3 regions of the Enterovibrio sp. FF113 genome follow, and region 1 is predicted to be linked to each of the others. Evidence: predicted binding sites of a transcription regulator. Region 1 holds the regulator's gene; each other region holds the start of a gene.
The links. The regulator CRP, encoded in region 1, controls carbon source genes, mostly activating them, when cyclic AMP is high. The targets are predictions, from matches to a motif close to TGTGANNNNNNTCACA.
Positions count from the first base shown of each region.

Region 2: a site for CRP is predicted at 2,779-2,794, ahead of recB (exodeoxyribonuclease V subunit beta). Genes of this name have one in related genera too.
Region 3: a site for CRP is predicted at 2,705-2,720, ahead of nagE (N-acetylglucosamine-specific PTS transporter subunit IIBC). Genes of this name have one in related genera too.

Region 1 is NZ_JBGONO010000004.1:198,366-203,301, forward strand. Features, by position in the region: gene astA (arginine N-succinyltransferase) at 1-364, shown strand, start outside; gene astD (succinylglutamate-semialdehyde dehydrogenase) at 374-1,831, shown strand; gene ACED36_RS04880 (DUF1338 domain-containing protein) at 1,875-2,669, shown strand; gene ACED36_RS04885 (hypothetical protein) at 2,738-2,938, opposite strand; gene crp (cAMP-activated global transcriptional regulator CRP) at 3,105-3,737, opposite strand; gene ACED36_RS04895 (OsmC family protein) at 3,974-4,381, shown strand; gene ACED36_RS04900 (phosphoribulokinase) at 4,509-4,936, opposite strand, start outside.
Region 2 is NZ_JBGONO010000026.1:8,163-13,098, reverse strand. Features, by position in the region: gene recB (exodeoxyribonuclease V subunit beta) at 1-2,643, opposite strand, end outside; gene ACED36_RS18320 (methyl-accepting chemotaxis protein) at 2,903-4,516, shown strand; gene recC (exodeoxyribonuclease V subunit gamma) at 4,583-4,936, opposite strand, start outside.
Region 3 is NZ_JBGONO010000025.1:72,393-77,328, reverse strand. Features, by position in the region: gene ACED36_RS18230 (beta-N-acetylhexosaminidase) at 1-984, opposite strand, end outside; gene nagE (N-acetylglucosamine-specific PTS transporter subunit IIBC) at 1,080-2,576, opposite strand; gene nagB (glucosamine-6-phosphate deaminase) at 2,842-3,642, shown strand; gene nagA (N-acetylglucosamine-6-phosphate deacetylase) at 3,658-4,794, shown strand; gene ACED36_RS18210 (ROK family protein) at 4,802-4,936, shown strand, end outside.

The sequences.
Region 1 (4,936 bases):
GAGTGATGAAGCCCGTGCAGTGATTGGTGAGGTGCATGAAAAAACCCGTCCAGCGCTGCGTTTGCTTGAAAAGGAAGGCTTCACGCGTCGTGGCTACGTCGATATTTTTGATGCGGGGCCTACAGTGGAGTGTCTACGTCAGAACATTGATTCTATTCGCCGCTCGTTCACTGCAAGGGTGAAGATTGCGGAGCACAGCAGTGCGCAGGATTACCTGATTTGTAACAGTGACTTTCAAAATTTTCGCGCCACGTCCGCCAAGATTGGTGTGGACGAAGAGCGCAATGAAGCGTTGATCAGCCAAGAAGTCGCCGATGCGTTGAGTGTCAAAAATGGTGATAACGTGCGACTCGTGTCGGTGTAGGAGTAGATGATGACACAATGGATTGATAACCAGCCCATCGCGGGTGATGGCGATATGTTTGATTCACTGAATCCGTTTAACAGTGAGTCAATATGGCAGGGACGAGCAGCCACATCTCCACAAGTGGAAGCCGCTGTGAGTTCGGCGAGAGACGCGTTTGCCACATGGAAGCACACCGCTTTCGCAGAACGTCAGGCACTGGTCGAACGTTTTGCCGAGAAGCTAAAAGAAAACAGCGAACACATGGCACAAGTGATTGCCGAAGAAACCGGTAAGCCACTGTGGGAAACCCGCACTGAAGCTGCTGCCATGGTCGGGAAAATTGCCCTTTCACTGCGTGCTTATCAAGAACGAACGGGTGAGCGCAGCAAAGATGTTGCTGGCACACAGGCGGTGCTACGCCATCGCCCTCTAGGGGTAATGGCGATATTTGGGCCTTACAATTTCCCCGGACATTTGCCGAACGGTCATATTGTTCCCGCGTTGTTGGCGGGGAATACCGTGGTATTTAAACCTTCGGATTTAACGCCAAAAACAGCAGAAGAAACCATTAAGCTTTGGATTGAGGCGGGACTGCCGAAAGGCGTGATCAATATGGTCCAAGGAGGGCGTGAAACGGGCGAGGCGCTGGCACAATCTAAAGGCATCGATGGTCTGTTGTTCACAGGTAGCGCTAACACAGGTCATATTCTGCATCGTCAATTTGCGGGAGAGCCGGGCAAAATGTTGGCGTTGGAAATGGGCGGAAATAACCCGATGGTGATTTCCGATCAATACGGCGATCTTGATGCCACCGTGTATACCATCATTCAATCCGCATTTATCAGTGCAGGGCAGCGTTGCACCTGTGCTCGTCGTCTTTATGTACCGAAAGGCGATCGCGGTGATGCATTGCTTTCGCGTTTGGTTGAGATGGCCAAAAACATCAAAGTGGGTGGTCAATTTGATCAACCTGCCTCGTTCATGGGGTCACAAATCTCTGTGCGCGCAGCAGAAGGCATTCTTGCTGCTCAGGGCAATCTCGAATCACTGGGTGGGCAGCCGCTTCTAAAAGCCCAGTTGCTGCATGATGCCGTCGTCACTCCGGGCATTATTGAAGTGAGCCAAGTGGCTCAATTGCCTGATGAAGAATATTTCGGGCCACTACTTCAAGTGGTGCGTTATGACTCTCTTGAAGACGCAGTCACGCTGGCCAATGATACCCGCTACGGTTTGTCGGCAGGGTTAATTTCAACCGATGACGCAGAATGGGCGTATTTTCTTGACCATATTCGCGCAGGTATCGTTAATCGCAATCGCCAGCTAACGGGCGCGAGTGGTGATGCACCTTTCGGCGGGCCGGGAGCATCAGGCAATTTACGACCAAGTGCTTACTATGCCGCTGACTATTGCGCTTATCCTATGGCGTCAATGGAAGGTGAGGATGTGTCCTTGCCTGATCAACTCAGCCCTGGGCTGTCGTTGTAACAAAAGATAAGTAACTACCGAACACTCAATGTAGGAGGATGTGATGGAGCGCGTTCAGGCTTTATTTGATGAGCTTTGGAAAGACTATATCGATAGGTTATGCCCGTCGGCAGCAAAAGTGCATGCGTTATTAGAAGAGGGCAGTCCGCTTCTCAATGACCACATCGCGTTGCGCACTTTTGCGTTACCCAAGGTGGGGCTAGATCGTTTGGCTGCGCCGTTTATCGCCATCGGTTATACCCCTAAAGGGGAGTACCATTTCAAAGCGAAAAAACTGTACGCGCGGCATTATGAGCATCCTAACCCTGATGCACCCAAAGTGTTTATCAGTGAGTTGCTGGTGGGACAGTGTTCCACGGAACTGCAGCAGGCTGTTCGTGCCTTGGTTGATCAGGTAGATGACACAGCACTTAATGATCCCGCGTTCTTGTATGGTGGTCGTTTGTGGGGCATTGACACGGAAACTTATCATCAGTTAGCGGCGGAAAGTGAATATGCAGGTTGGCTGTCTGCTCATGGCTTTGGTGCCAATCATTTCACGGTGAGTGTGAATCAATTGAGTACGCTCCATGACGTGTTGGATGTGAACCAATTGCTGCGAGAGTCAGGTTTTGCGATTAATGAATCTGGCGGTGAGGTGAAAGGGGGTCCGCAAGTGCGCTTGGAGCAATCGGCAACCATGGCGGACAAAGTGACGGTGCGCTTTAGTGATGAAGAACTGATGATCCCGGGTGGGTTTTATGAGTTTGCCAAACGTTACCCGTTACCGAACGGAAGCCTGTATCAAGGGTTTGTTGAGGCCTCGGCAGATAAAATCTTTGAAAGTACCGATAAGTAGGGACCGTTAGTGGCTCATGCAGTCGCTACTCCTGTAGCGATTGCCCATCGCGTGTACCGTTCGCCGATCTAATTGCGCTCTGATACCAAGTTTGATGGCCACTCTTCGTGAGAGGTCGGTGTTGATTTGCGTCCGTCATCACCGAGCATGCGCTGTAGCTGATAGTGAGACATACCAGCAAAGCCAGTCAATTCGATGCTGACCTGACCCCAAGGGACGACGGCAGGTGTCGTATTTATGCGGCTAAACGCTTGATGTTCCAAGTCCATATCGATGCTCCATCATCGCAAAAAAACGTTGCACGTAAATGTATACATGCTTTGCATTGAAAGGTAGCACTGGGAAAGGGGTTTTGTGGATTTTTTGACGTGATAGTGATCATGCTTAAACAAAAAAGCCACCATAATGGTGGCTTTCATTTCAAAGCAATAATGCTTAGCGAGTACCGTATACCACGATAGTTTTACCGTGTGCAGAAATTAGATTCTGCTCTTCCAGCATCTTCAGAATACGACCAACGGTTTCACGTGAGCAACCTACGATTTGACCGATTTCCTGACGGGTGATCTTGATTTGCATACCGTCTGGGTGAGTCATAGCATCTGGTTGTTTCGCCAGATTAAGCAGTGTTTGCGCGATACGACCAGTCACATCTAGGAATGCTAAATCACCAACTTTTTGGCTAGTGATTTGCAAACGACGAGCCATCTGAGAAGAAAGGCGCATCAGAATGTCTGGATTCACTTGAATCAGCTGACGGAATTTTTTGAATGAGATTTCAGCGACTTCGCATGGAGATTTAGCGCGAACCCAAGCTGTACGCTCCTGATCTTCCTCAAATAAGCCCAGTTCGCCAATGAAGTCGCCCTGGTTGAGGTAAGAAAGGATCATCTCTTTGCCTTCTTCATCCTTGATCAGTACAGCCACAGAGCCTTTCACGATGTAATAAAGCGTTTCAGCTTTCTCACCAGCATGAATCAGCGTACTTTTTGATGGGTACTTATGAATGTGGCAGTGTGAAAGGAACCACTCTAGTGTTGGGTCTGTTTGAGGTTTTCCTGGAACCATATCTCTCATTTCCTCTGCAGTTGTTGCCTGATGAGTCTTCCTTAGCCCACCGTCCTGCGGCACAAGTCCGTGGGATAGCATAAAGTGTCAACCGTCAGGCTACAAGCTCTCTGTTTGAGTCATTGAGTTTATCCTTTTTCCAGCACGATTTCTTGATTTTGATATGGACTTCCCCCCCTATTAAAGGCTAAAAACGTGGACAAGATCACGACACTGAAAGTAAACAGGAGAAATAGATGCGAGCAAGCGTCAAGTGGTGCGGAAAAGAGACGTTTTTAGGGCAGTCGAATTCAGGTCATAGCATCGTGATGGATGGGAATGGCGGAGAAAAAGCCCCGAGTCCAATGGAAATGGTGCTGATGGGGGCCGGTGGATGCAGCTCTGTCGACGTTGTTGCAGCGCTTAAAGCGGCTAATCAAGCAGTGTCATATTGTGAAGCCGAACTGACGGCAGAGCGCCGAGAGCAAGCACCGCGCTTGTTTACCCAGATCAATATTCACTTTGTGGTCACAGGTACCGCATTGGATGAAGCATTGGTGGCTTCTGCGGTCAAAGACAGCCTAGAGAAATACTGCTCGGTGTGTTTGATGTTGGGTGCCAGTATTGAAATGACCCACTCTTACGAGGTTCGTGAGGCGGCTTAATGGCGTGTTTGCGGTTTTGTTGGAAGTGACCATAAAACAAAGGAGGGCATGCCCTCCTTTTTTGCTATTGGCTGTTTATCAATGGATTGCCAAGATCTTCATACAGAAAAGGGAGGCTCTCGTGGGCTTAGCTTATCTTGCCCGTTTCGATTAACTGCTGAATAAGCGGTTGGATGATCAACTCCATGGCGAAGCTCATTTTGCCCCCAGGCACAACCAAGGTGTCATGCCGTGACATGAAAGAGCCTTGGATCACGGCCAGAAAATAAGGGAAATCCACTTTCTTGATGCCGCGAAAACGTATCACGACAAAGCTTTCATCAAGACTTGGAATGCCTTTAGCGTTAAGCGGGTTAGAGGTATCAACGGTCGGTACGCGCTGGAAGTTAATGTGTGTGCGACTAAACTGCGGCGTGATGTAGTTAAGATAATCGTCCATTGAGCGCACGATGGAGTCCGTCACGGCTTCTCGTGAGTGGCCGCGGTCGCGCGTGTCGCGAACAAATTTCTGAATCCACTCCAGGTTCACAATTGGCACCATGCCAATGAGCAAAT
Region 2 (4,936 bases), on a different contig from region 1:
GTCCTGTGCCGCGAATTTTCCGCTGGCATCGCTTGGTGGCGAGGTAACGGTGCATTGATGTTGGTCTTTGACAAGATCAATCACAGCCGCGTGAAGCGCATCAGCATCCCCTGCTTCGCCTTTTTGAATCAAATACCCCAGCGCAGAGTTGTGCAGCCCAGTATCCCCTGTTGATTTACGTCCGTCTTTCAGCGGTGCTAACCCAATAAAGCAACCATAAACAGCGCGGGTCAATGCCACGTAAATCAAACGCAGATCTTCAGCGAGACGCTCTTTATCTGCTTGCTCAATCGCAGGTTCTGGGTTGGACAATGCCAAGGTCGGCGTATTGTCTTCGTCGTGGAAAAACGGCCTGTCTGACGGCCTGAAATTGCACGCAAAGGGCAAATACACCAAATCATATTCCAAGCCTTTGGATTTATGGATGGTGACGATTTGAACCAAATCACGTTCAGATTCCAAACGCACCTGTTGCTCTTCGCTGTTGCCATTGGGATTGTCGATATGATCAGCAAGCCAGCGGATCAGCGCATGGTGGCTATCTAGGGTTTGGCTCGCTTGTTGGAGTAATTCGCCGAGGTGCAATAAGTCAGTCAATGCTCGCTCGCCTTCGTCTTCAAGCAATAAACGCTCTGCGATACCGCGACGCTGCATAACCTGACGCAACATAGGTAAGATGCCGCGTGAAAACCACACTGACTGGTAGGTGGCGAATTCGATAACGGCCCGCTCCCACGATTTTTCATCATGATTCAAGGCATCGAGCTCTTCTGCGGTTAATGCAAATAAGCCACTGGCGAGCGCCGCGCGAAGTGCACGCTCATTATCGGGTGATAACACCCCAGCCAAAAGCCGCTGCAGATCGGTCGCTAAGGCGCTGGAAAACACACTGTTGCGATTGGACAAGTAGACCGATGCAATGCCCTGTCTCGCCAGCGCTTGCTTAACTTTCGCCGCTTCGCTACCTGTCCTCACAAGAATGGCAATGTCACCCGCGTGAATGGCTTTTTGACTCTCACCTTTACAAAAATGCGCACGCTCCTCGTTACCCGCCGTCAGTATCTCTCGAATACTGCTCGCGGTAGCAATCGCCATCGTCGATTGATAATCATTCTTGCTGACCAATTCCCGGTCATCCGGCAACCAGAAGGTTAAGGCTGCTTGTTGTGCGCCATCGTATTGCCAATGTCTTTCTTCTGCTCCTGGAGCATGATCAACCGGCGTAAACGGGATATCACCTTCGTAAATAAACGGTGCGTCAGCATAGGAGAAAACACGATTTACCGCTGCCACCATGTCAGCCGTTGAACGCCAATTGATGCCAAGATTGTAGTGTTCGGTGATCTGTCTACGTGCATGAATATAGGTAAAGATATCCGCACCACGAAATGCATAAATTGCTTGTTTCGGATCGCCAATCATAAACAAACCGCACTGTGGCGCATCAGCATAAATATCGCTAAAAATATGGTACTGCTGAGGATCCGTATCTTGAAATTCATCAATCATAGCGACAGGGAACAAAGTGCGGATCCGCCCTGCAAGCACGCGTTCACTGTCTTGACTCAGTGCTTCTGACAACTGAGAGAGCAAATCATCAAACGATAACCAGCCAAAACGGCGTTTTTCCTGCGCGAGTAGAATTCGCACTTCTCGAATGGCATGTGCCGTTAGCGCATCTTTGAGTGTCGGCGGAGAAGCCAACAACGTATCAATGGCATCAAAAACGGTGTGTGTGGGCACTTCCCCTTTCTTGGTTTTTTCACTCAAGATGGATGCGGCGAAGCGAGGTAGATTGGTCGGAAAATCGTAGTTTATCGTTGGGACCTGAGCCCAGATACCGACTTCTTCTAGCCAATTTGGCAGTGATCGTTTGCTATAGCTGCGTTTATCAACGCCCGATGACGAAATCAACGCTTCTAAGTCAGGCGCAGCAGCGCACCACTGCGATTTCACACCCTCAATGCGCGCTAGATTATCTTTGTGCAACTGTTCTAAATCATCGGGCATCTCGGGCGCTTGAATGCTGACCAGAGGTCCCGACAAATACACACCAACATCGCCCAACAATGAGAGTGGAGACGCCCAATAGCTTCGCACTACCCCCGCCAAGGATTTCGGCAAGGGATAAAACTGACGACGCCAGAAATCAGAGACAGCACGCTCTCGCAATGCCGACTCATCGGTGATGAATTCATTGCTAAACAAGCTACCGGATTCAAACGCATTTTGCGTCAGCATACGCTGACAAAAACCATGAATCGTGTATATCGCAGCTTCATCCATTTGGCGTTCCGCTTGCAGCAGTAGCTGCTCAGCGTGCTTGTGATCACTTACTTCATCAAGCAATGGCTGAATGACCGGATCGCGACTTTCACCCCGACTGAATGCCAATCTTGCTTCGTGAATACGCGCACGGATGCGATCTCTTAGCTCCTGCGTTGCCGCTTCAGTAAACGTCACCACCAGAATTTTTTCGACCGTCAGTGGCACCTCATGTGCCGACGCTTCAGTGCCATGCCCCAAAAGTAACCGCAGGTACAAGCCCGCGATGGTAAAGGTTTTACCGGTCCCCGCAGAGGCTTCGATCAGTCGCTGACCAAAAAGCGGAAAGGTCATGGGATGAAGAGGTTGAATTGCCATGCAATGTCGGCTCACTTGAGATGAATAGCTGGATTTTATCAAGTCTGGGACCGAATGTAATTGAAATGCCTACGCAGACTTTATTGACACTTCACGCTTTAAAACTTAGACATAAAACGCGAAGAAAAATATGTATGCGACCAGACTCTCAGTATTACATGTTTCAGCGTATGAATAGCTATTGATACCCCCCTCAAATTAGGCGACCCTTCTTGTTTCAAAGTTGTTACAGCACACTAAAAAGCTGAGTATCTCTAGTATGAAATTTGTTGCGAATCTTTCCGTAAAACATAAGTTACTGCTTATTGTCTGCCTTTCAGTGATTAGCATTACCCTTCTCACCGCTTTCCAAGTCCGAAGCCTACATAATGACCTACTCGAGGAGAGAAAGAGCAATCTTAAGCAGACCATTGATATTGCTTGGCAAATCATCGACAACAATTATCAAAAAGATGCCTCAGAAAAAGGGCTAAGCAATGCAATGGCGGCGCTACAGCCCTTGCGATTTGGTACTGATGGCTACTATTTCGTTGTTGATAACAATGGCACCATGTTAGCTGGTGCGAAGAGCTGGATCGGACGTGATTTCAATACATTCCGCGACAGCAATAGATCCGCGGTGTTACGCGATATGAGGCAAGCGGCTCAACCTGCAGTTGGTGGATTTAGCAGTTATTGGTTTGCCAAACCTGGCAGCAATACCGGCATTGAAAAAGTCAGCGCCGTAAAACGCCATGCGCCGTGGGGCCTTCTGATTGGCACGGGCATCTATATTGATGACCTTGAAGCATTAGTTTGGAAGGAGGCGAGTAAATCTGCATTACTCGCGCTGTCCTTCACCATGGTATTGATTCTATTGGCGACAGTACTTTCCCGTATGCTGTTGAAAGCTATTCGTGAAATTCAGCGTGCGTTAGGGGCTGTTGCGAAAGGCGACCTCACCGCAAGGGCCGACGTAAATAGTGGCGATGAACTAGGAGAGATGGCGCAAAACCTAAACGATGCCTGTCAACAACTTCAAACTCTGCTCTCTAACGTGGATACCACGCTTCACGAGCTTGATTGCGACAGCAAAACGATGGAGCAACTGGCTACTCGATCGACAGATGGCATCCGTAGTCAAAGCCAGGAGTTAGATTTAGTCGCAAGTGCTATGGAAGAGATGTCTTCTGCCATCAAAGACGTAGAGTCCAGCACGCTGACGGCACAAGACAGTACTCGTCATTCACGAATGCTGGTGGGTGAAGCGGAAAAGGCACTCTCAACGTCTCTTGGCAAGTTTGAAGAGGTTAACCGTGATGTGATTGATGCTGAGCGTAACATTCGTGAGCTTGCCGCTTCGAGCGACCAGATCAGCGATGTGGTCACTGTTATCAATGATATTTCAGAGCAAACCAATTTGTTGGCTTTGAATGCCGCTATTGAAGCCGCTAGAGCAGGCAGCGCAGGCCGTGGTTTTGCGGTGGTTGCTGATGAAGTAAGAAAGTTGGCTCATTCGACTAAAGAGTCGACCACGCAAATCAACGCCATCATTGAGAAGTTGCAAGAACGCGCTCAGATAGCGGCGAAGATCATGAGCAGTGGTACAGACAAAACTGCGCAGAGTCTAGAGCAGGCGCGTCAAGCACAGTCGCAATTGTCTGCTCTGGCAGATCTTATCAACGACTTGGAACAGTTAAATACCGCTGTCGCCACTTCCACCTCACAACAAGCCAGTGCATCATTGGAAGTTGCACGGAGTGTGGTGAGTGTTAGTGATATTTCACATACCAACCGCGATGCCAGCGAAGAAACGCTAGTGCTTAGCGACAAGGTCAAGTCACTGAGTGAGACTGGTCGTAATCAACTCGCAAAGTTCAACATTACTTCGTAGCCATTCTTTGCAAACAAGCAGCACAGATCACTGTGCTGCATTGAGAGAAGACTGACAAAACCGCTGTTAGTCTTCTTTTTTTTCTGCATTCAGCGCAGGTAGCAGCACGTTTTCCCCCCACGCCAAAACGTCATCCAATAATTGGTCACTGGCCTGAGGCCATACACGTCTGACATAGGCGTTCTCGCCCTCGCCTGTTGTTATATAGCCGCCATCAAATGCTGCGCGCATTTTAATCTTGGCTTTATCTCGCACCACATCATCGTCTGACCAATTGCCTTTTTTGTCGATGCAGGCCAATAACCCGGCCAGCGCAGTGTTGGGCAAATACGCCATCGGTCGCTCTGTGCCTTCATCATATTGTTCTAAATAAAACGTCAAATACGCGACAGCATCAGCGGCAGGGATTGGCGTGAGGAT
Region 3 (4,936 bases), on a different contig from region 1:
CATGCCGCTGTCGTCTTTGTCCATCAATGCCATCAGTGATTGCAAACCGTAGAATGCACCTACACTGTCAAAACCAAGAACATCAACACCTGCTGCATTCACTGCTAGCTTGTAAGCACCCGATACCGCTTCTTCGCCGCTAAATGCTGTCGCATCAACATGGATGTTAAGTGCGATATCACCGTCTACGTTGACACCCAAAAGCGCTGCACGATCTTCAAATGCCGCCAATTGGTCAGCATCTAGAGCATTGTTCGTCACAGCAAAGCCAGACGTGACATGCAGAGCGCCACGCATTTGCTTAGTTTTCAGTGGTGTTGGGATAATAGATGCTTCAATCGCACCATCCGACAGTTGCGCTACATCGCTGTTTTTTGCAAAGCGCGATGCCGCGGTTGCCAAGATATTGTTGTCTTCAGGCGTGCGTTTCCACTTGTTCCCATCGATTTCAGCAACAAATGCATCAACGTTTTCAGTGTCCATTGAAGCGATGGTTTTTGGTGTTGCATCACCAGCAACAACATACGCACGTGGCATAAAGTCAGTTTCAAACAACTGCCAGTATTCCGCAATCAGGGGAATTTCGATTTTTTCGCCAGCCGCGAAACCATCGAAAGATTGTGTTGGCGTCAGCGCGTAAAGATCACCCGTTAGGTGTTCAATCGTGAAGTCGTCACTTGCGACATCTAGGAACACACGAATGCTGTGCAGATAGATTGTCCAATCGTTGCTAGCAACGGCATCGCCTTCATTAACAACCGTCATGTTTACTTTGTTACAAGATGCCCACTCAGCGCCCATGTCCTGACATGCTAGACCTTCTTGCGCACCATGGTTGGTTTGAACGTCGTAGCTAATGTTCAGCTGAGAAGCCAATGCATCTACCGTTGCTTGTTGTGCAGAGCCAGAAGGCAGAACGCCACAACCAGCCAGACCTGCAGCAACCGCTGCAGATAAGATTCCCATCTTAAATGTCTTATTCATTTGTATTTTTCCCTACGATTTAGCCGAATTCGGCCCAAAAAAAGCCGACCCCGCTAAGGGCCGGCTATATTGACTGTTTAGTCAGTATAATTTAATTAAGGCAGTTTGATTTCCGTCAAGTCTTCAGTTGTGCCGACTTTTTTCATTTCGCCAGCAACGATTTCTGCCAAAGGACCCAAGATAACCTGCAGGTTATTGGTGCCCAATTTAACAACACCCATCGCACCTAGTGCTTTCAGTGTTTTCTCGTCGATCTGAGCGCCATCTTTAACAGTCAGACGTAGACGAGTAATACATGCATCGATAGTCGTCAGGTTGTCGTGACCGCCCAACGCTTTCAAATACTGGCGAGCCAGGATGCTGGTTTCTTTAGATGCTTCAACACCATTTGATTCAGCGTCGTCATCTAGGTCTTCACGACCAGGCGTTTTCAGGTTGAACTTAACAATCGCGGTGCGGAACACGGCATAGTAAACACCGAAGAAAACCAGACCTTGAACGATAAGCATGTACCAGTTAACAGCCAGCGGGTTACGTGTAGACAAGAACATGTCAACAAGACCTGCAGAGAAACCGAAACCTGCAATCCACTGCATAGATGCAGCGATGTATACAGAGATACCAGTCAGAAGTGCGTGAAGCACATACAGACCAGGAGCCAAGAACATGAATGAGAATTCAAGAGGTTCTGTTACACCGGTAAAGAACGATGCGAAACCAGCAGCGATCATGATAGATGCTACTTTTTCTTTGTTCTCAGGCTTAGCCGTGTGGTAGATAGCTAGCGCTGCACCTGGCAGACCAAACATCATGATTGGGAAGAAGCCCGCTTGGTACATACCTGTTACACCAACAGTTGCAGTACCTTCAGCCAGAGACTTAGCGCCACCCAGGAAGTTAGGAATATCGTTAATGCCAGCAACATCGAACCAGAATACTGAGTTCAGAGCGTGGTGCAGACCCACTGGGATCAAAAGACGGTTAAAGAATGCATAGATACCTGCACCCAGTTCGCCCATGCCCTGAATACCTTCACCGAAGTTAACCAGACCACCGTAAACAGTTGGCCATACGTACATCAGGATGAAAGAAACAATGATTGCAGCAAAAGAAGTAACAATTGGAACCAAACGCTTGCCCGAGAAGAACGACAACGCTTTGTGCAGTTCTACTGTTGAGAAACGGTTGTACAGTTCCGCTGACATGATACCGACCAAGATACCAACGAATTGGTTCTGGATCTTACCGAAAGCCGCTGGAACAGCACTTGGGTCAATATTTTGAATTTGAGCAACAGCACCTGGCGACAGTAGCGTCGTAACAACGTACATACCAACCAGACCTGCTAGTGCAGCAGCGCCGTCTTTGTCTTTAGACATACCGTAGGCAACACCTACAGCAAACAGCCAAGACATGTTATCGATAATTGCAGCGCCTGCTTTAATCAAGAATGCCGCCAGAACGCTGTTCGCGCCCCAACCGGTCGGATCGATAAAGTAGCCGATACCCATTAAGATTGCAGCTGCAGGAAGCGTGGCAACGGGTACCATTAACGCTTTACCTACTTTTTGGAAATAACCGAGAATATTCACCTGTGTTCCCCCTATAGTGGTTCTTTCTCAGAGATGTAATGACAACATGGGACTTTTTTTACTATCCAATGTGGGTCAGGTGGAGTTTATTCCATTAATTTCGCCCCGCAAATTAAAACAGGTGCAATTGTGATTTTTGTCACTCAAAACGATACGAGATCCTGTTTTTTGCTAGCACCATCATAAAACTTATTTTATGATGAAAACTAAGATACAAATCCACTATGCTGTATAGTCTGAATTTGAATTAATTAAGAGGTGTACCGTGAGACTTATCCCTTTACAAACCGCACATGAAGTAGGCTTTTGGTCAGCACGCTATATTGTTGATGCAATTAACAAATTTGCTCCAACTGAAGATCGTCCGTTTGTTCTGGGTTTGCCAACTGGTGGCACTCCACTGAACACGTATAAGCAACTGATTAATCTTCATAAGCAAGGCGAAGTAAGCTTTAAAGATGTGGTTACGTTCAACATGGACGAGTACTGCGGCATCCCAGCAGATCATCCAGAATCTTACCGTAGCTTCATGTTCAATAACTTCTTCAATCACATTGATATTAAAGAAGAAAATATTAACCTTCTGAACGGTAACACTGACGATCATGAAGCAGAATGCCAACGTTACGAAGAGAAGATTAAATCTTACGGTCGTATTAACCTGTTCATGGGTGGCATTGGCAACGACGGTCACATCGCATTTAACGAGCCAGCATCGTCACTTTCATCACGTACTCGTATCAAAACCTTGACGGAAGATACCCGTATTGCTAACTCTCGTTTCTTTGATAATGACATCAACCAAGTACCTAAACACGCACTGACCATTGGCGTAGGTACCTTGCTTGACGCAAAAGAAGTGATGATTCTGGTTACAGGTCACAACAAAGCACTTGCTCTGCAAGCAGCGGTAGAAGGTTCAGTGAACCACCTATGGACTGTCTCTGCACTTCAATTGCACCCTAAAGCACTGATGATTTGTGACGAACCATCAACAGCTGAGCTTAAAGTGAAGACAGTTAAGTACTTCCATGAGCTAGAAGCTGAAAACATCAAAAACCTGTAAGGTAAGGAAGTATTCATGTACGCACTGACTAACTGCCGAATTTTTACTGGTAGCGAAGTGCTGGATAATCATGCTGTCATCGTCGATGGTGGCCTGATCCAGAACGTTTGTCCTGAAAGTGAATTGCCAGAAGGCATTGAAACTCGTTCACTTGATGGCGCATATCTCAGCCCTGGCTTCATCGATCTACAACTCAACGGTTGTGGTGGTGTGATGTTCAACGATGAAGTGACCGCGGACACTATCCACACGATGCATCTGGCTAACCTGAAGTCTGGTTGCACCAGCTTCTTGCCAACACTGATCACGTCTTCTGATGAAGATATGAAGGCATCAGTCAGTGCGATTCGTGATTACCAAGCACAATACGAGCATCAAGCACTCGGTTTGCACCTTGAAGGTCCATACCTGAATGTTGCAAAAAAAGGCATTCACAGTGTTGATTTCATTCGTCGTTCAGATGACGCAATGATCGATTTCATCACTGCTAATGCCGATGTCGTCACGAAAGTGACGCTGGCACCAGAATTAACGCCAGCGGATCATATCCGTCAGTTGGCTGATGCAGGTATCGTTGTATCGGCAGGTCACACCAACGCAAGCTACGTTGAAGCGCGTCTAGGCTTTAAAGCGGGTATCACGTTTGCCACCCACCTGTTCAATGCGATGACGCCAATTGCGGGTCGCGAGCCTGGTATGGTTGGCGCTATCTACGACACCCCGGAGGTTTATACGGGCGTGATTGCAGATGGTTTCCACGTAGATTATGCAAACATTCGCATTGCCCACAAATTGAAAGGTGAGAAACTGGTTCTTGTTACTGATGCAGCAGCGCCTGCAGGAGCAGACATGGATCACTTTATTTTTGTAGGTAAGAAAGTATATTACCGTGATGGTAAGTGTGTTGATGAGAATGGCACACTTGGCGGTTCGGCATTGACCATGATTGAAGCAGTACAAAACTCTGTCGAACACGTAGGCATCGCTTTGGATGAAGTGATCCGCATGGCAACCTTGTATCCTGCACGTGCAATCGGCATGGATGACAAGCTAGGGGCTATCAAGAATGGATATGTCGCTAACCTGACCGTGTTTGATCGCGATTTCAATGTCAAAGCGACTGTAGTTAACGGCGAATATACATTGAATTAGGACATTTATGACAGGCGGACAAATTGGTAACGTAGATCTGGTTAAACAGCTAAACGGTGCCGCCGTTTATCGACTTATCGACCAACAAGGGCCGATATCTCGAATCCAAATTGCTGACGTGAGCAGTCTTGCTCCAGCAAGT